DNA from 3 places in the Peribacillus sp. FSL K6-1552 genome. Region 3 is predicted to be linked to each of the others. Evidence: riboswitches for the same ligand, from Rfam matches in the RefSeq annotation. Region 3 holds a riboswitch; each other region holds the start of a gene.

What was found. A riboswitch is a leader RNA that binds a small molecule or an ion and turns the genes downstream of it on or off. The one in region 3 is predicted to bind preQ1.
Region 1: another riboswitch for preQ1. It lies ahead of NST21_RS21725 (VUT family protein); the one in region 3 lies ahead of NST21_RS02295 (QueT transporter family protein).
Region 2: another riboswitch for preQ1. It lies ahead of queC (7-cyano-7-deazaguanine synthase QueC); the one in region 3 lies ahead of NST21_RS02295 (QueT transporter family protein).

What each region holds. Positions count from the first base shown of each region.
Region 1 covers NZ_JBBOST010000001.1:4,507,941-4,514,716, forward strand. The annotation lists gene NST21_RS21690 (anti-repressor SinI family protein) at 1-62, shown strand, start outside; gene NST21_RS21695 (DUF421 domain-containing protein) at 238-942, shown strand; gene NST21_RS21700 (alpha/beta hydrolase) at 1,122-1,862, opposite strand; gene NST21_RS21705 (PadR family transcriptional regulator) at 2,172-2,492, shown strand; gene NST21_RS21710 (permease prefix domain 1-containing protein) at 2,492-3,355, shown strand; gene NST21_RS21715 (TolB family protein) at 3,368-4,399, shown strand; gene NST21_RS21720 (hypothetical protein) at 4,460-4,948, shown strand; gene NST21_RS21725 (VUT family protein) at 4,967-5,509, opposite strand; PreQ1 riboswitch class I at 5,561-5,603, opposite strand; gene NST21_RS21730 (TetR/AcrR family transcriptional regulator) at 5,865-6,434, shown strand; gene NST21_RS21735 (DUF4260 domain-containing protein) at 6,486-6,776, shown strand, end outside.
Region 2 covers NZ_JBBOST010000001.1:4,515,605-4,522,380, forward strand. The annotation lists gene queD (6-carboxytetrahydropterin synthase QueD) at 1-442, opposite strand, end outside; gene queC (7-cyano-7-deazaguanine synthase QueC) at 442-1,104, opposite strand; PreQ1 riboswitch class I at 1,163-1,205, opposite strand; gene NST21_RS21755 (methyl-accepting chemotaxis protein) at 1,403-3,082, shown strand; gene NST21_RS21760 (hypothetical protein) at 3,607-3,819, shown strand; gene pgsB (poly-gamma-glutamate synthase PgsB) at 4,611-5,792, shown strand; gene pgsC (poly-gamma-glutamate biosynthesis protein PgsC) at 5,808-6,257, shown strand; gene NST21_RS21775 (CapA family protein) at 6,268-6,776, shown strand, end outside.
Region 3 covers NZ_JBBOST010000001.1:477,851-484,626, reverse strand. The annotation lists gene NST21_RS02305 (hypothetical protein) at 1-230, opposite strand, end outside; gene NST21_RS02300 (YbaK/EbsC family protein) at 494-1,015, opposite strand; PreQ1 riboswitch class I at 1,185-1,229, shown strand; gene NST21_RS02295 (QueT transporter family protein) at 1,236-1,721, shown strand; gene NST21_RS02290 (TVP38/TMEM64 family protein) at 1,843-2,499, shown strand; gene NST21_RS02285 (PAS domain S-box protein) at 2,615-4,240, shown strand; gene NST21_RS02280 (cadherin-like beta sandwich domain-containing protein) at 4,330-5,781, opposite strand; gene NST21_RS02275 (VOC family protein) at 5,839-6,708, opposite strand.

The DNA.
Region 1 (6,776 bases), 4.0 Mb from region 3:
TTAGACAGCATCAAATGAATAATACTTTCGAAACAGATTTACAGCCGCAAATGGAAGATTAGTTTGTAGGAATAATAATTTCAAAACGAATAAAAGATGGACTCCATATGGAAGTCCATCTTTTATCTGAAAATCTAATTAATTTGTACTTCATCTATATTATTTTCTTGTGATAATCATTGGTCAAAAGCTCCATACTAAACCTTAAACCCCATTAAACAAGGATGTGAGTTTAGGATGGACTTTTTTCACGGCCAAGAAGCACTTACTATAATTCAGTGGATCTTAAGGGCCATTGTATCTTACTTCTTTTTACTTTTTGCAGCTAAAATAATGGGGCAACGAGCTATTTCTCAGTTAAGATTACTTGATTTTTTAATAGCATTAATTATTGGAAACATCCTTGCCCATCCTTTATCTGATGAACAGTTAGGTTTAAAGGGACCATTGATAACGACTGCCGTATTAGTACTTTTATATATTTTTTGCGTTTTTTTGAGCCTAAAGTGGGGAAAACTTCGAAGTTTTTTTGAAAACTCTCCCTTTCCCCTTATAGAAAATGGGCAAATTATTTACAAAAGCTTAGCCAAAGCAAGAATCTCTATCGATTTTTTATTATCTGAATTAAGAAAAGAAAAAATTGAAGATATTCAAAAAGTTGCTCTTGCATTATGGGAACCAGATGGTACAATTTCATTTTTTTTAAACCCTCAATATGAAGCCGTAACCCCTGCCGATTTAGAACTAGTAACAAAAACCTTTTCTTTTCCTAGAACGATTATTAAAGAGGGAAAAATTGATTTTAGTGAATTAACCCGCATTGGTAAAGACGAAGAATGGCTTAAAAACCGAATAAAAACTGCATACAGTGAGGACGTATATGATATTTTATTAGCAACCATTGATAATAACGATACAGTGAAAATCTTTTTATACAACTAGATTTTGAAGCTAAACCATATATAGTAAGTCCTCTTAGCTATGCCTCTATTTAATACGATTTACTTTTACTTAAAGAGAGAGTAGTTTTATACCCTGAATATGTTAAAGGCCACCAAATTGGTGGCCTTCTTAGGACAAGATTACCCCTGTTTATACATAGAGAAAGTTTCCCTCTGCTTCTACCAAAGTAGTGTATTTAAGAACTTATACACATCTTCATAAACCTGCTCACGTTCTTTGCCTAATGTGATTATATGGCCAGAGTTTTCGTACCATATCAAGTGTTTATGCTGCGTATCGACTTCACTGAAAATCGCTGTAGCACTGTTCGTATAGTCGGGATCATCCAAGCGCCCTTGTAAAACAAGAGTTGGTGATGTGATTAAATCTAAATTTTCACCAGTCTCATTTATTATATTCACCACATCTTTCAGTGAAGTCATAGGCTCTTCTTCCAACAGCTTCACTTCGGCAGCAATTTGGTCTGCATCTTTGCCTTCAAACTTCTTATAAGCCTGTGCATAATTGAGCAAGCGGTTTTTTTGTCGATCGATACTTTTTCCTTGCGTCGGAGCGCACATTGAAACCACCCCTATCACAGGAAGTTCAATTCCTACTTTTAATGAGAACACTCCTCCTAAAGAAATTCCTACAACAGCAATTTCCTCGTAGCCTTCATCTTTAAGGAATTGATAACCATCCACTACGTCTTTCCACCATTCCTTTGGACCTGTTTTAGCAAGTTCCTCGGCCGATACTCCGTGCCCTCTATAAAGAGGCCCGTGACAGGTATAGTCGCGATCATTCAGGTATTTCCCTAATTTTTTCATATCTCCTGTACTTCCGGTAAACCCGTGAAGTAAAAGAACAGCTCTATTTCCACCTCTGTATGTGAATGACTCAGGTGCTTTCACTTTCATCTATCTAGGACCTTCTTTCTGCTCTTGTTGATAAATAGAATCTAAATGATTTTCAAAAAAAAATCAATTAATACCCCTTGAGTGGGATTTCTTCTATCCTATTCCGTATTTTCATTAAAACAGTTAAATCAAGTATATAGTATCCTTACCACACTCTTTACAACTCATCCGTTCAGAAGCACATTTTACTATGATTGATTTTATTTAGCAATCGTCATTTAACCATTTTTTTTTAAAAAAGTAAAATATACCTTGTAATACGATGTACATCGTATTACACTAAAGCAAATGAAAAAAGAAGGTGATTTTTTGGATAAAGAATTGATGAAGGGAAGTATTGACCTCCTCCTGCTTTCACTTCTTTCACAAAAAGAGCTGTATGGCTATGAAATGACGAAGATTCTAAGGCAAATGAGCGAGGGGCAATACGAAATCAGTGAAGGCACCCTATATCCGGCTCTTAAGCGTTTAGAAAGAAAGGAATTTATAGAAGGGTATTGGAAAGAGTCCGAGTCCGGGCGCAGGAAATATTATCGTATCACAGACAGCGGCCAAACCGAGCTTGAACGTAAACGCAGCAGCTTTACCTTCCTTGAAAATTTAGTTCGGAAAAGCGCAGAGGATTTCTGATGAAAACAACATTTGAAAGGTATGTAAAAAAAATAGTCAACCAAACCGATTGTACCAAGGAAGAAAAAGAAGATATGTTTGAAGAACTGCTTCTCCATCTGGAGTTGAGCCGGGATGATTTAATAAAGCAGGGGAAGACCCCAAAAGAAGCCGAGAAAATGGCATTAATCCTTTTTGGCGACGAATGGGAAATCGGCAGTCAAATTCAGCAGGCCCTTTTTCCATACCGAAAAGAGCTTATGCTGACTTTATCCATCGTTTCAATTCTTTTTACGTTTTCGGTGTATGCGTTGCAACTATTCCAAGAAGGAGATGCTTACATCGGCTGGCTTCTTTTTTCGATACTGACTAGTGCAACTTTACTCTCACTTACACTTAACCTCCTAGTCTCTATCAACCGGAAAATCATGGTCAACATCGTGTTAGTGACCCATGCCCTTGTCTATATATATGGATGGGGAATCGCGTCCGCCCTTGACTTTACATTATTTCCTTTATTCAGCCTGATTATGGCAGCGATTCTCCTACTATCCCTTTACCTCATTTACAAAACAGCCTTGGTTCTTCCAGGATATAGTGGAAAGAATTTAAAAAAAGCAAAACTTCTGCACATTTCCAATATTACACTCGGCATCTTGATTTTGTCAGTTACCTTATTTTTCTTATATGCTTTTTTAATCTTCTCAAGTGAAGTCCAGCCGTTTATGCTATTATTTTTCATCCCGACTGTCTTATGGATTTCGTTATATATCCTACAGATTAAACTGTTAAAAAAGCATCCTACGGCATCAAATATATGTGCTGTTCTACAGGTATTACTTGTTCTAGCAATTATTTTTACGATGATGATACTCTACCGTTAAGGAGTCCTTCAAATGAAAAAGAAGCACATCTATCTCATTCTGATCACGCTTGCGATTGTGACTGTCTTGTTTGTCATCGCCGGCTTGGTCTTTAAAAAAGAAGAAAATGAAAAGCAGCAGGGCTTAACCAATCAATACGACGTATCCACTCAAGGTACAATTGCATACGTCACACACTTAAAGGGAAAACCACAATTAAAACTCTATAATCCTACATTATCCGTTGAAAAAAAAGTCCTTGAATTGAGCAACGATGAACAAATCCTCGACCCGACTTATTCCTACGATGGAAATATGCTTGCATTTATTGTAGCTAAAAAAAACCAAGAAGAAGATTCAACTAGTTCCATTCAGCTTTTTGATATGAAATCACAGAAAATCAGTGAATTATTCAAAGCAGACTTCCTGATCACAGAACTCGATTTCACAAAAAGCGGCCGCTCTCTCTTTTATATTGGAGCCGGTTCGTTTAAAAACTATTCGCCGATCACGGGTCCCCGCCCTCACGATCTCGATATTTATGAATTTGATATAGAAAAAAAGGAGTCCACCCAACTGACCTCTTTTAAGAAATATGGTCTTAGTTCTCTAAATGTCAACACTGATGGAAAAGCCGCTTATTATCAAACCGATGATGATGCGGATGCTAAAACGGCTGATGAGATTTTCGAAACGCATCAACGGATTTTCAAAGTGAAATTTGACCAAACGGGTATCGAAACCGTCACAGACTCTAAACGTGATGTCGATATTTTTGATTTCACAATTACCCCGGATGAAAAAACGATGATTTTCCAGTCCATCTCCAACGAGCAATCAGGTAGTACCTATATTTATGAGCTTTATAGCTATGACCTCAAAACCAAGACCGAAAAGCAGCTGACCCATCTTCAAGAATACACAGATCGCCCAGTCATCAGCAGCGATTCAAAAACAGTCTATTTTATGGTAGATAAGAAATTCGGCAAAAGCGATCCACAGTATCACCTATATAAAGTGGGGATTGATGGAGACAACCCAGAAGAAATTTTGTTACCTAATTAATAAAAAAGCTTCCGACACCAATTATTGACGGTGCCGGAAGCTTTTTTTATGGGGTTACTCATGAATTTGGCTGATTTACTCGTGAATTATCACGATTTACTCGTGAGTTTGGCTGGTTTACTCGTGAATTATCACGATTTACTCGTGAATTATCACGATTTACTCGTGAGTTTGGCTGGTTTACTCGTGAATTATCACGGTTTACTCGTGAGTTTTCACGACTTACTCGTGAATTTCTGTGTTACTCGTGAATTATCACGATTTACTCGTGAATTTGGCTGGTTTACTCGTGAGTTTTCACGATTTACTCGCGAACCTATAATTCACACAAAAAAAAGAACCAAATTTGGTCCTTCCTTCTCGACTTATACAGATCGTTTCCTATTTATATTAATGTTTACGTTTCTCATGATTGTCTATTCCCTTATGCTTCCGATAATTGGCGCAGGAGAGCTTCATACAGTCTCCTTGGACATCCGGACCATATTTTTCACGAAAAGCTTCCAGGCAATAGCATCTATCTTCTTCCTTTTTGGGTCCATCCATTGAGTGCTTCCCTCCTACTATTTAACCGGAGATAACGCGCTTCTCCAGTCTTACATTGATCCGGCCCAACAGCGCGGCACCGATTGACTGAATGACTGTTTTAACAATGATTTGGCCAAAAATCGCAGCGGGTACGGCTTCCCATGGCAGAACGTTGGCACCCAGTGGGCTAAGTCCAATCACAACAAATATCACCGAATCGAAAAATCCTCCGACAATCCCGCTGTAAAATACTCTCCAACTCATCGGAAGTTTTAACCGGGTATATATCTCAGTATCAGCTGTTTCTGCCACCACGAACGATAGTGCAGAAGCAAACACAATTAATAGGGTATCTCCTAATAAAAATGATACGCATGCTGATAAAATTAGTGCCGTGACAATGCACACATACGTCTTCACTCTGCCAAATTTATTCTGAACTAGATCCCGAAAGATAAAGGTTCCCCCGATGAGTAATGTCCCCATCGGTATAATAAACACACCAAAATGTAATGGTTCAAAAGCTGCTGTAACCACATTCGCGGTGACAATGGACACTAAATACAATATAATTCTTAACATTTCTTACATTCTCCTTATACAGAAAAAACAGCACCCTAAGAAAGAGTACTGCTCTTCTTAGTTTTTTTGAGAGGGTAGCTAGAACCTCTTCCGCATGAGCGGATTATCTTTTTCCTAATTTATCGTAGCTTGAAAACGAATGGAAATCAAGAAGTTTCCACATTACCTATTTATAAAACGAATTCAGTAAATACTTTATTAATAATTAGACTTATGGCTGATGTTTCGAATTTTGTTACTACATATGTGGATTGGAGTAGCTCCTGTCAAATCATTTTATTCTAATATTTGACAATTATAAAACACTGCTATATGATGTTATTAACCACTGGTCAATAAATATGGAGGTGATACTATGTCACCAAGGAAATCAGATGGAAAAGAATTATCTAAGGAAATGGTATTGAATGAAGCCCGGAAACTCTTTGCATCCGTTGGGTATTCAAAAGTTTCAATGCGGCAATTAGCTAAAACATTAGATTGTAGTCATGGCGCTATTTATTATCATTTTAAAAATAAAGCCGAAATATTTTATAGTTTGGTAAAAACGGATTTTTCTCTATTGAATAATAAAATAGATGATATCATCCTAACTGAAAATAATGCTTCTCAAAAAATAGAGAAGATATTACTATGCTTTATAGAGTTTGGGTTAACCCAGCAAAATCATTATGCAATCATGTTTTTATCTAAAGAAAAAGAAATTCAACATTTACTTCAACTTGATTCTAATAAAACATATGAAAAACTAATCAGTTCTCTGACTGACCTTACAGAAAATAAACTAAACCCCGCATCAATATGGTCTATTTTCCTTTCGCTCCACGGCTTTATAACTTTTTATATTAATACACAACTTTCATATCAAGATGTAAAAAGCTTAGCTAATTTTCACGTTAAAAATATTATGAAGAGTATTGTATAATTTTTTTCACATTAATTGACCAATGGTTAATAAAGATTAGGAGGCTTAAATATGGTGAAAAAATTAATACATTCTGAAGGGCTTATGGTTCTTATAGCGATAATTTATATCTATTCAATAAATGAATTTAGCTGGTGGATTTTCCTTTTATTACTATTAACACCTGACATATCTATGTTAGCCTATCTAATCAATAATCAAATTGGTGCCAAGGTTTATAACTTGTTTCATACTTATACAATATCAATACTCATCATTTTACTAGCTGTTTCTCTAAACCAGGATACAATTTTAATGGTAGGTTTAATTTGGACGGCTCATATTGGAATGGATCGTTTTTTA
Region 2 (6,776 bases), 4.0 Mb from region 3:
CTTCAGCATAACTCGTCGGCGTTTCATATAGACGAACAAATTCGACTCTAGCACCCTCATAATTCTTGGTTAAAAGGGCTTCGGCCATTTTTTCATAAATCCAGACAACCATATTTTCAGCTGTTGTATTCATGAGCGGCAGTGTTTCATTCAAATAACGATGATCAAGGTGGATTTCAATCTCATTTTTCCAAATTTCTTTGATGTCACCAAAATCTATCATCAAACCGCGTGAATCCGTATATCCGCTCAATCCGAAAATGACCCTATACGTGTGGCCATGCAAGTTCTTGCATTTGCCTTCATAGTCATGAAGATGGTGCGCGGCATCAAAGGTGAATTCCTTGCTGACCATGACCCGCTTACTTGAGTAGTTTAATTGATTCCGCTGAATATCTTTATCTATTTTTTGAAGCTTATCCACGATAGTAAAACCGTACATTATTTAAGCACCTGCCGTCTGCTTACATAGTCATCCAACCCTTTTTTCCGAAGCTTACATGCCGGACACTCACCACAGCCGTCGGATATAATCCCGTTATAACAAGTCAGAGTCTTCTCACGGACGAAATCAAACGCGCCAAGCTGATCCGCAAGCTCCCATGTTTCCTCTTTATTCAGCCACATAAGCGGCGTATCAATCACAAATGACTGGTCCATCGACAAATTCAAGGTCACGTTCAACGATTTAATGAATACATCGCGACAGTCTGGATATCCGCTGAAATCCGTCTCGCAGACACCAGTGACAATATGCTTAGCCCCAATTTGGCTTGCCAATACACCGGCAAACGAAAGGAACAGCAAATTCCGCCCTGGTACAAACGTTGACGGCAGTTCCCCGTCTTCTCCGTCCTCTACTGCGATATCACTTCGCGTTAACGCATTCGGCGCTAGTTGGTTCAACAGCGACATATCCAGAATATGATGGGTAATGCCCAGTTCCTTAGCAATCTTTTGCGCGCATTCGATTTCCAAGCTGTGCCGCTGATTATAATCAAACGTAACCGCTTCTACTTTCTCAAATCGCTCCATTGCCCAGAACAAACACGTCGTACTATCCTGTCCCCCGCTAAACACAACCACTGCCTTTTCCTTCTTCATCATTTCTATAAAACTCCTTTTTACGGAAAAAAACAGCACCCTAAGAATAGAGTACTGTTTCTCCTTAGTTTTTTTGAGAGGGTAGCTAGAACCTCTTCCGCCTAGCGGAATATTATATTTTTCCAAATTAATAGTAACTTTAATATGAAAAGAAATCAAGAAGTTTATATCAAACTGATTATTAGACCGAATGGTAAAGTTTGTTATACAACATATCTTCCCTTACCTCCTTAAATATCCTATTATTTTTCCGATAAAAAAGGGTAAACAAAAAATATAGCAAAAGGGGTCCATTAACGTGAAAAGTATTAAAGGAAAGATATTGGTGGCATTTTCACTTATTATATCTTTGTGTATCATCTTAGGAGCATTTAATATCTATAGTAGCAATAAGTCACTTGTGCATTCCAAAGATATTATTAAACATGAATTGCCGGTTCTTATTGATGAAGAACAACTACTCAATAATCTTGCACAAAGAAGCGCACTCGCAAGAGGCTATATTCTATTTGGCGACGAAAGTAATAAAGAGAGGTTCTTAAAATATACCGAAGAAAGCAAAGTCATTCAGGAGAATCTTTTAGCCTTGAGTGATTCTGACAAAATGAAGGAATTGATTCAGAAAAGCGTGGATTGGAGAACGATTATTATTGACCGCGTATTTACACAATATGATCAAGGAAATGAAGAACGCGCTAAAGAAATACTAAAGGATGAAGTTGCACCAATAAGCAATGAATTGATGGATGGGTTTAGGGAGCTAGCTTCCGAACGCGAGAAATCGATTGTCGCTTCCGGAGAAATCGTCATCGCAAGTGGAGAATCAGTTAAAACGACTAGTATCATTATATCCATTGCCGCTGTCATCATAGGCCTTCTGCTTGCGCTTGTAACAGCCAATATTATTACAAAACCTCTCCTTAAAATTAGGGACAGAATGAAAGTAGTGGCGAATGGTGAGCTGAACCATGAACCTTTAGAGCAAAAGTCAAATGATGAAATTGGAGAATTAACGCTGTCCTCCAACCAGATGCAGAAAAACCTTAGTGATACTATCGAAAAAATGCTAGTTGTCTCTGAATCTGTTTCGAACCAAAGTGAAGACTTAACTCAAGCAGCAAATGAGGTCCAACAAGGCAGCAGACAGATTGCGACTACCATGTTCGAGCTATCGGAAGGTTCAGAGTCTCAAGCCAACCGAGCAGCTGATATGGTCCATATGATGGAAGAGTTCACCAGAAAGATCCAGCAGGCCTATTCTTGCGGGGAAGAAGTTTCCCAAAGCTCCACCGAGATTCTATCCTTGACCAAGGAAGGAATCATATTAATGCGCAACTCGGTCCAACAAATGAAAATGATTGATGAGATTGTCAAAAATGCTGTCGAACAAGTGAAAGGACTTGACTCACAATCAAAGGAAATCTCACAGCTTGTACAGGTCATCAAGGATATTTCCAATCAAACCAATTTATTGGCCTTAAATGCGGCTATAGAAGCTGCACGCGCCGGCGAACATGGAAAGGGCTTTGCCGTCGTTGCAGAAGAAGTACGAAAACTCGCTGAAGAGGTCACACATTCAGTTGGGGATATCACAAATATTGTCACAGCTATCCAAACTGGTTCAAAAACCGTCGTCCACTCTTTAGAAGATGGATACACACAGGTAGATGAAGGCACGAGACAGATTACCCTCACCGGCCAAACCTTTGAAACAATTAATAATTCAGTCGGGAACATGGGTACAAAAGTACAGCATATTACAAATGACTTAAACTATATCACTACCAATAGTATAAAAATCAACCAAGCTATCGAAGACATCGCAGCCGTGTCTGAAGAGTCTGCGGCAGGTATTGAACAAGTCTCCGCCTCCGCCCAGCAATCCAGCTCTTCGATGGATGAAATCACTAATCATGCCCGTGAGCTCGCCTCTGCTGCTGAACAGCTAACTGACCAGGTTAAAAAGTTCCAATTATGATACTAGCAATTTCCTGCGTGTTGCACGAGGGAAATTGCTTTTTTTGCTTTTCCTTTCTCCCCTCTACCTTCTATTTCCCTAATGTCTCTTTTATAGATTGTGTTTCGTTTTCGTTAATTTAGGGAATATATTACTAAACACAATAATAAAAAACATATGGATCCAGGCACGTATCAAACAAACATTTTGATTTATTTTCAGAATATTTAGTGTATAATACATATAACTACAAGAATATTTTTTTACCACTAAAATTAATAGTATCATCTACTTCTACTTCACCTACTTGCTGGCAAGTTCCAGTATCAAACGCTCATGATCCAAGCATCCCATTTTAACCAATTGCATAGGAACTTCTTCTCAAGAAGGGTCTTTTGTTATTATTCTTTCAAAAGTGAATAAAACACAACCAAATAACTAATAAAACGTACTTTTCTCTCCATTATTGTAAAAAAGGGTTAAGTTTCACCAAACCTATGTTACTATTAAACTAAGACCTTTTAACCCCACAAGGAGGAATTCATATGAAACGTTTTTTCAAATTCATAGCAGAGTTTAACGAAAAGAAAGCCCTAGAACGAGAAACGGACGAGTTCTTTCGCAAAGAATACGAAAATTATATGAAGATGAATTCTGAAAAACAAGGAAAAAAGAGATTAGCTCCTAAGCTTTATGTTATTGATGGTGGTAAAAAGGACTCCAATCCTGAGATTTCTGACAGAAAGAAATCCAGTTAACCTTAATTATTCCAGAATCAGCTACTTTCGTCGTGGCTCCTTTCCCACAAATTACGAATACTCCATAACTAGCGGAGATTTCTTACCCATTCTATTATTCTAAAAAATTCAAACGGAAAGCTCAGATATCCTTCTGAGCTTTTTTTCTTTTCATTCTTCTATTAACACCATATTAATAGAAGAAACTAGGCATTTTTCCAAAAAAATTGACTTGAATTTAGTTTATTTCATTTTAAAGAAAGAAGTCACGCTATAGCCCCATGGGTATTTTTCATCTAAAAAACCGAAAATCATAAAAAAAAGAGGGGTGTTCTTTTACTCATCTTTGTTCATATTCAAAAGAGTCCAACTATTTGAGTCGATAGATGCAATCTCTTACATTGAATGACAAATGCATGATTATTGTTACGTAGAAGTCAAACAAATGGGTATAAACAATTATTAAACTGTAATAAACCTCACTTTCAGAAACAATTCATTATACAAATATAGCCATTAAGAATTGGGTTCAAATACTCACGAAACTATTTTGATGCTATTCAAAATGAGTTTTTATTTACAATTTCCATATTTTAGTGTAAATGAACCGAGGTTTTACTGGATTTTCACCCATATCTTTGTACTCATAAAACATTTAATCATTTAGATACTATTACACTTATATATACATTTATTTGTAAAATACGATAATAACTATATTGCGATAGAATTTTTGACCCTTGCTTCTTAAGTTTAAAATCATGTAGTGTGTATTCAGTAAATCAAATATTTGAAAAAAGAGAGGTTAAAAAATGGCACCAATATTTATATGTGCAATCTTTTTGCTTTGCTTTGGCATAGTCGAACAAAAACGCCATCAGAAGCGTCTCGACTCCATCCCAGTACGTGTAAATGTGAATGGGATCCGAGGGAAATCGACTGTAACGCGTCTAATTACAGGAGTAATTCAGGAAGCTAAGTACAAAACAGTAGGTAAAACAACCGGAACATCAGCAAGAATGATCTATTGGTTTACGGACAAAGAAAAACCGATTAAACGTCGTCCAGAGGGACCGAATATTGGAGAGCAACGCCGTGTAGTTAAAGAAGTTGCCGATTTAGGAACAGAAGCATTAGTTTGTGAATGTATGGCTGTTCAGCCTGACTATCAACTAATCTTCCAAAATAAAATGATCCAAGCCAACATCGGAGTTATCGTAAATGTTCTAGAGGATCATATGGATGTCATGGGACCAACATTGGATGAGGTTGCACAAGCCTTTACAGCAACTATTCCCTATAACGGGCATTTAATAACCATCGAAAGTGAATATTTAGAATTTTTCAAACAAATTGCAAAGGAACGTAATTCGAAAATAATTGTTGCAGATAATTCAAGAATTTCGGAAGACTTTTTACGCGAATTCGACTATATGGTATTCCCGGATAACGCATCCCTTGCTTTGGCCGTTGCAGAAGCATTGGGCATTGATGAAAAAACAGCTTTCCGTGGCATGTTAAATGCACACCCGGATCCAGGTGCCATGCGTATCACTAAATTCGGAGACCCAATCCAGCCAACTTTCTTTGTAAATGGCTTTGCCGCAAATGACGCGTCATCGACGTTAAACATCTGGGAACGTGTTAGTACGTTCGGATACAGCACAGAAGATCCTATCGTCATCATGAACTGCCGTCCTGACCGAGTGGACCGTACAGAGCAATTTGCAAGAGATGTATTACCTTACATAAAATCTGAAATCGTCATTGCTATAGGTGAAACTACATCACCGATTACCCGGGTATTTGAGCAAGGTAAATTAGATACAAAAGAGTATTGGGATTTAGAAAACTGGTCAACTGAAGAAATCGTAGCCCGTCTCCGCCCATTAATGAAAAACCGAATTGTATACGGTGTCGGTAACATTCATGGTGCAGCAGAACCATTAATTGAAGCATTTATGAAATCTAAAACGAAGCAAAAAGCGAGTTAAGTAGGAGGAACCTTAATGTTTGGATCGGATTTATATGTAGCCCTAGTACTAGGGGTAACACTAAGCCTTATTTTTTCAGAAAAAACGGGTGTCGTGCCCGCAGGACTTATTGTGCCAGGTTATTTGGCATTAGTTTTTGACCAATGGCAAATTATGCTAGTTATTGTAACTATTAGTGTCGTAACTTATTTAATTGTCACTCACGGGATTTCTAGATGGGTGATTTTATATGGAAGAAGAAAATTCGCAGCTATGATGATAACCGGAATTTGTTTAAAGCTCCTATTAGATTTCGTCTATCCTGTCATGCCATTTGAAATTTTCGAGTTTCGAGGAATCGGTATAATCGTGCCCGGTTTAATAGCGAATACCATTCAAAGACAAGGAATGCCATTAACTCTTGGCAGCACGCTTCTATTATCCGGTTTAACTTTCGGCTTAATGAACGTGTACTACCTATTCTGAGGTGCATAAAATGAAACGAACTTTAAATGCAAAAGAAAAAACACTTATCTTTATTAAACATACGAAGACAAAGAATCTTAAGTACGCTGGAATCATTCTCCCTATTTTACTTATAACATTAGTCATTACCACTTGGATGGGACGGGCTGAAGAAGTGAACACAGTCGCTTCAAAATCGGATCAAACATTAACGATGACAATGGTCGGTGATGTGATGATGGGACGATATGTTGAAAAAGTGACAGATAAACACGGGTATGATTACCTCTTCCGTTACATGAAGCCCTATTTTACTGCTTCAGATTATGTTAGCGGAAACTATGAACACCCTGCTTTAAAAGAAGATGTATCTAAATACAAAGAAGCAGACACAGCGATTCGATTAAACTCACATCAAAGTGGTGTAGAAGCTGTAAAAAATGCTGGCTTCTCTGTAATGACCTTAGCCAACAACCATATGATGGACTTTGAAGAACAAGGCCTGCTTGATACAATTGATGAATTCAAAAGTGCGGATAT
Region 3 (6,776 bases):
CCTTCACCAAGTTCTTGCCTTTCGATATATCCGATAATTTCCCCTTGATCCTCTACGGCCAATATATCGAAATTCTTTTTTTCCAATTCTTTTTGTATCTCCAGTGCTAAATCGTTTTTATGGCAAAACTCAAGCTCCTGGGCAATGCTCTTAACCGTGATATTTTCTTCATAAAGAGTTTTAAGACTGAGATAACTGCTATTGTTTTTTTTATAGCTTCCATTGAACATCTTTAACCCTCCACTTACGAACTTTCTTAACGATTTGCCTATGCGCCATGTTGAACAAACCTCCCCTAATTAGACCGTTAATTTACATCTGCGGTCAACTTTTCAGAAGAAAATGGGAGCAAACCTATTAGGAACAAGTTAAAAGCTTATAACTAAAAACCCAGTAATAAAAAGGGAACAGGTAATGTCTCTCGTTATCAACAAATAAAGTCCACCAAAGTGGACTCATTTCCATTCTATGTGGTTCTTTTTGGTACGATAAATCAAAATCCATCAACTGCCTTACCTACTACTGCTTCCTCATTCTGCTCTTCTTCCCATGCCTTACAAACATCAACCCAATCCTTCGCTCCTGAATATTCAAATAATTCAGCGAGTTTAAGTTCTATTGCAGAGTTCGCACTTCCACATGCTGGGAATAAAGACTCAAAGCGCTTCATCGACACATCAAGGAAAACATCTAGGTCATTTGCCAACCCAAACGGGCAGACTCCTCCAATGGCATGACCAGTCTGTTCAAGCACATCCTCAGCTGACAACATTCGTGCCTTGAACCCGAACGTCTGACGAAATTTCTTATTATCCACTTTTGCGTCTCCTGCTGCTACGACCAAAATTGCATGCTCACCTTCCCCCTTAAAGGAAAGAGTCTTAGCAATCCGCGCTGGAATAACACCGATGGTTTCTGCTGCTTCAATCACCGTAGCACTCGATGTTTCGAACTCCATTACATCGCCTTCCCGACTCCATTTTTTAAAATGGCTTTTGACACTCTCGATCGACATAATTTATTCACTCCTTTGAAGTACATATTGAAATAATATCATCCTTCTTTGCAAAAAATCAAAACTCCTTTTGGACTGCCCTCCCTGAAAACTTATATATATTAAAACCATTCTTTACAAATTGACGAAACAAGCCTACATGGGATACTATTAGTCTTCTGGCAAAAGCCTAAACGTGGTTCGTAACCATCCCACGATAAAAAACTAGGGAGAGAGTAAAATGAATGTTCGTACACTCGTGATAAGCGGGTTATTGGCCGCCTTATATGTGGTGGTCTCATTTGTGTTTCAACCAATATCATTTGGAATATACCAATTTCGGGTTCCGGAAATATTGAATCATCTGATTGTATTTAATAAAAAATATATCTACGGCATAGTGGGCGGCGTTTTCATATCGAATCTGCTCTTTTCGCCGATGGTGCCATATGATTTGATATTCGGGGTAGGGCAATCTCTGCTTGCCTTATTGCTTGTCATTTTTGCCTCACGCTTCATAAAGAGCATTAAAGGACGGATGATCGTTACGATTATCTTTTTCACGTTCACAATGTTTTTAATTGCAATCGAACTGAACCTTGCCCTGGATTTACCATTCTTGTTAAGCTGGATGACCACGGCTGTCGGTGAGTTCATCGTCCTTTTAGTTGGTGCGCCAATTATTTATGGAATGAATAAAAGAATTCAGTTTGAAAAGTGGCTATAAAGGAATCTTCGCGTTGTTAACCCACTATAATGGAAAAGAGCTGTCTGCTTCATGCGGAAGCTCTTTTTTTCACCATTGAACCTGAAGATGATAAACTATTAGTATGAATGGTGGTGACCTTTTGAAAAAAATACTGACCTTAATCGGTCTACTGGTAATAGTAATATTTATCGTTTCCAATGCAGAATTGTTCACCATGGTTTGGAAAAGTGATTTGGATTCAGTTATAACCATATTGACAGAAAACCTTTTGCTTACTTTTGTTGTGACATTTGTGTTGATGATTGTCCAAAATTCTTTTACCATTATACCCTTAATTTTACTCCTAACCATCAATGTCGCGATATTTGGATTCATATATGGGTACCTATGGAGTTGGGTTACAAGTGTCGTTGCATCAGGATTCATTTTTTATGCAGCCAGGAACTGGTTTCAGGCACCTCTCTTAAAGAAAATGGGCCCAAAATGGAAAGAATCCGTTGTAGAGCATGGATTTATGTACGTGTTTACCGGAAGGATATTCCCACTCATACCAACAAGTTTAATTAACTTGGCAGCAGGAGTCAGTTCTGTAACCTTCAAGGATTTTTTATTAGCGACCGCACTCGGCAATCTTATATACTTTTTCTTTCTATCCTTAATCCCTTATGGTCTCCTATCTGTGGAAATGAACGAATATACACTAGCTGTACTCGCCTTCCTCTTCTTACTATTTTTCCTTATCTATAAACGCTTTAAGAAGAAAAAGAAAGTAACCTTCTTCAGGAAAAACAGGTGACTGTTAGGGTTCCTGTTTTTTTATTTATGATTCTGCATATATTTTTCTTTGATAGTTTGTTAAAATGTGTATGTATTTTTAACCTTTGAAATGTCGTAAATCAGGGAGAATCTCCATGTCCAAACGCTCCATTTTAGTACTATATATCCTATTTGGGACTCTTACACTAGTCGTGTTCGACTACTTTTTAACTACTAATATTGAAAACAAAGAGGTCTTTATTCAACTCCAAAGAGCAGAAGGAATTGTTTTTCTTTTAACAATAGGCTTGATTTTATTTCTTTATTTGGCTAAAAGAGAAAAATTCAAGCAATTAAAAGAAGAGGAACAGCGTCGTCGCACGCTCATTAATTCAATGGTAGACTTCGTTAACTTCAAGGATGGAGATGGCCGATGGCTTGAATCCAACACCTTTGGTCTGCAATTATTTCAATTGGAACATGTAGACTATAAGGGGAAAAAAGACAGTGAGCTCGCAGAATACTCCGAATTTTATAAAGAGTCGTTAATCTACTGTGAAATTTCAGATGAAGAAACGTGGATAAAAAAGGAGATTACGCGGTGTGAGGAAATCATCCCGCTACCCAACGGCAATCATAAGACCTTTGATACCATCAAAGTTCCTTTGTTCTTTGAAGATGGTTCACGAAAAGGATTAGTGGTCATTGGCAGGGATATTTCTGAAAGAGTTGTCGCAGAAAATCAATTATTTGAGAGTGAACAGCGCTATAAATCATTGTTCGAACACAACCCTTATCCGATGCTGATGCTTGATTTATCCGGAATAATTACCACCGTCAATCCAAGGTTTGAAACAGTTACAGGCTTTCATCAAGAAGAAATCCAAGGTGCCTCTTTTATTGAGTTAAACTTTTCCGCAGAAGATGAAGAACTGATTCGTACATCCTGTCAATACGTCGTGGAAAACCAAAAGGGGATAAAAAAAGGAAAAGATATAGAGTTTCTCACGAAATCTGGGAAGTCTCTTTTACTTTCATGTACATTTGTCCCGATGCTTATTGGAAATGAATTAGTCGGAATTATTACCTATGCTAAAGATGTAACTCAAATCCGAGAAACGGAAGCACGCTTAAGAAGAACCGAAAAGTTGTCAATAGTCGGTGAACTTGCTGCCAGTGTAGCACACGAAGTACGTAACCCATTAACTTCTTTAAAAGGATTCGTCCAGTTACTTAAAAAGAGCGACCACCCCTTTGAACAATACTACACTATTATGCTCAGTGAATTAGACCGAATCAATCTGATTGTAAGCGAATTACTTGTTCTTGCAAAACCTCAGGAACTCCCATTCAGTAAACACCAAATTATTGAACTGATGGATGAAGTCAAAACCTTGCTTAAACCAGAGGCAGACTCATATTCTACAAAAATATCGATAGATGTAAAAAATGAAATCCCGCTTCTTTCATGTGAGGCAAATCAGCTCAAACAAGTGTTTATAAACATGATTAAGAACTCTATGGAGGCCTCCGCCGATCACATTTGGATTGATTTCGAGCAAATAGACAATACCCTTTCCATAACCATCAGGGATAATGGAAGTGGAATCGAAAAAAATCGTTTGAAACATCTAGGAGAACCTTTTTATTCATCTAAAGAAAGAGGAACGGGTCTAGGATTGACCGTTAGCTGCCGAATTATTGAGGCGCACAGAGGAAAGGTTCGTTTTAACAGCGAGCTCAATCATGGAACCGAAGTCAAAATTGTTTTACCAATATAAGTTTCAGGACAAGCCTATTAAATCTTGTCCTTTTTTTGTAGTCTAAAAAAAGACACCTTCAAATTTTTTGAAACAGTCCCTTGGTAATATTAAAAAAGAGAGAGAACGAATTTCTTTATTTTCTCCAAAAATGAAATGGATTCTGTTGATTGATTATCCATCGGCATCATCTGGCTACCTCTGTTATTGGATTTAAGGTTTTCCGATTTACTAGATGTACTCATTTGTGTTGCTCCAACTACTGCCTCTTTTTCAGTTTTGGCATCATCTACAGTTTCTTCCTCATCCATGTCTACATCGATATCTTTATCGAAAACAAGGACGTAGGTACGTCGTGCTCCATCTTTTGAGACTGTAACTGAAATTGCCGTCTTAGCTTTATTATTAATCGTTACGGTTTTACTGCTTTCACCGTCATATTTTATCGTAGCTCCACTTGCGCTAGCTATAGCTTCAATTTGGACTGAGGTAATATCCTTATCGACTTCGATATGATATGTATGCTCATCAGAATCAAAAGATTTGTTCCACGTTCCTTTTGATACTGTCAAAGCGTTCAACACTGGTGCGTTATTGCCTTCATCACCTACGGACCCAGCTGAGATTGCCTTTTTATCAGAATCCGATAAGGTTTTTTGTGTGGAAATGCTCGCAATCTGCTGTGCTTTAGGTGCTTGGCTACTTAGCACTTGACCTTTGGATAAATCCGAAGGAGTTGATGATGGTTTGTCACCGTTATCGGAGGAAGGTTGAGTTTTACTTGTTCCTGTTGAAGATTCCTTTTTAGCTTCATCTCCTTTAGAGGTATCCTTATCTTCGGTTCTCTTTGCCTTAGCTGCAGCCCTTGTAATCGTAAGCGTGTATGTTTTTTTATCTCCATTTTCTGCTGCAACGACAATCTTCACCGTTGTCTTACCAACTGGAAGGTTCACCTTTACTCCTTTACTCGTTGCATCTATTCCATTTACGTTTACCCTTGCAGTACTGTCACTCACTGTTGGAGCCACCGTAATGGTATTGACTTTATTCGCCAAAGAAACCTTATAAGCTGTTACAGACGCATCAAATGGTAAAGAACCTTTTGATAATCCTATCGCAGTTAAAAGGTTGTCATCGCTTTCCGATTTATCAACCTGGACGGTATAGGTAGTCGTTTCATTTATCCCATCACTGACCGTGATCGTGAACGTATTCTTACCAGTTTGAAGAGAAAAATCCTCAGGCTTCCCATTTGTCAGTTGTATACCATTCACTGATACGGTAGCAGTCTCACTGGAACTCTCAGCAAGTAAGCTGATTTTTTCAACATTCTTCCCTACTTTTGCACTATACTCTAGAACATCGGTAGAAAACTGTTGATTCAATGTTATACCATCTATTTCGAGCTTAGATAGAGTATTTACTGTTTGGGCCTCTCCCTGTGTGACCGCTGTATCCTCCGTAGCCTCTGCTGTAGGCATATAAGTGAACGTTCCCATTCCCACAAGAGAACCGACCAAGATCACCTTCACACCTTTTTCTTTAAACCTTTTCTTTAACAACGCCTATCCCCCCTATTATTCCTGCAAATGTGGTAGGGTCAGGTTAACAAAGAAACCTTAATTATTTCTTAATGTGGGAACGACTAAATGGATGACATTTCCTGACGGATCCTTTGTTACAACAGCTTCTTTCTCCTGATTTATAAATGATCCTAATTGCTGTAATCGCTCTACTGTGTTTTTTCGTGCCTCTTCACTTGGTAATATAAGCGTGAACGATTTCAGTCCTACACTTGTTGCCTCCGGTGCAGGAGCCCCGACTCCATTCCATGTATTAAGGCCAATGTGATGATGGTAGTTGCCTGTCGAGACAAATAGGGCTTGCCCTCCATATCGTACAACAATTTCAAAGCCTAGTCCTTTTGTATAAAACTCTTCGGTAGCACCAATTTCTGCTACGTGTAAATGAATGTGGCCCATTACGGTTTCACTTGGCAGACCTATCCAAGGTGATTCATCATTTTCTGCTAATAGTCCTTCTGCATCAAGGGCCTCCGTACCCATTTCAACTTGCCCATTCTGCCACTTCCAGGTTTCTTCCGGCCTATCACAATAAATTTCAATTCCATTTCCGTCAGGATCCCCTAAATAAATGGCCTCACTTACATAGTGATCCGAAGCTCCTTGCAGCGGATATCGACATTGAATCAAGTGCAGTAATATCTTAGCCAAATCAGCTCTGCACGGTACTAAAAGCGCAAAATGATATAAACCAGTCGTCCTCAATTGCTTCGGTGTTACACCATCTGGTTGTTCCAAAATCAGTAGTGGTGTCTTTCCATCTGCTGTTAACACTGCTTTATCAGCAGATTGCTCAAGTACTTCGAATCCAATAATCTCCTTATAAAATTTTAAACTACGCGATAAATCCTCTATAATGATATGTACATAGCCGACATAGGTGTTGGGATAACTTTGAAATTTCATTTTCTGTCCTCTTTTCATTTTATTTACGTTAAGTGGTAAATTTATTATAGGTATTTTATTTCTTTCTA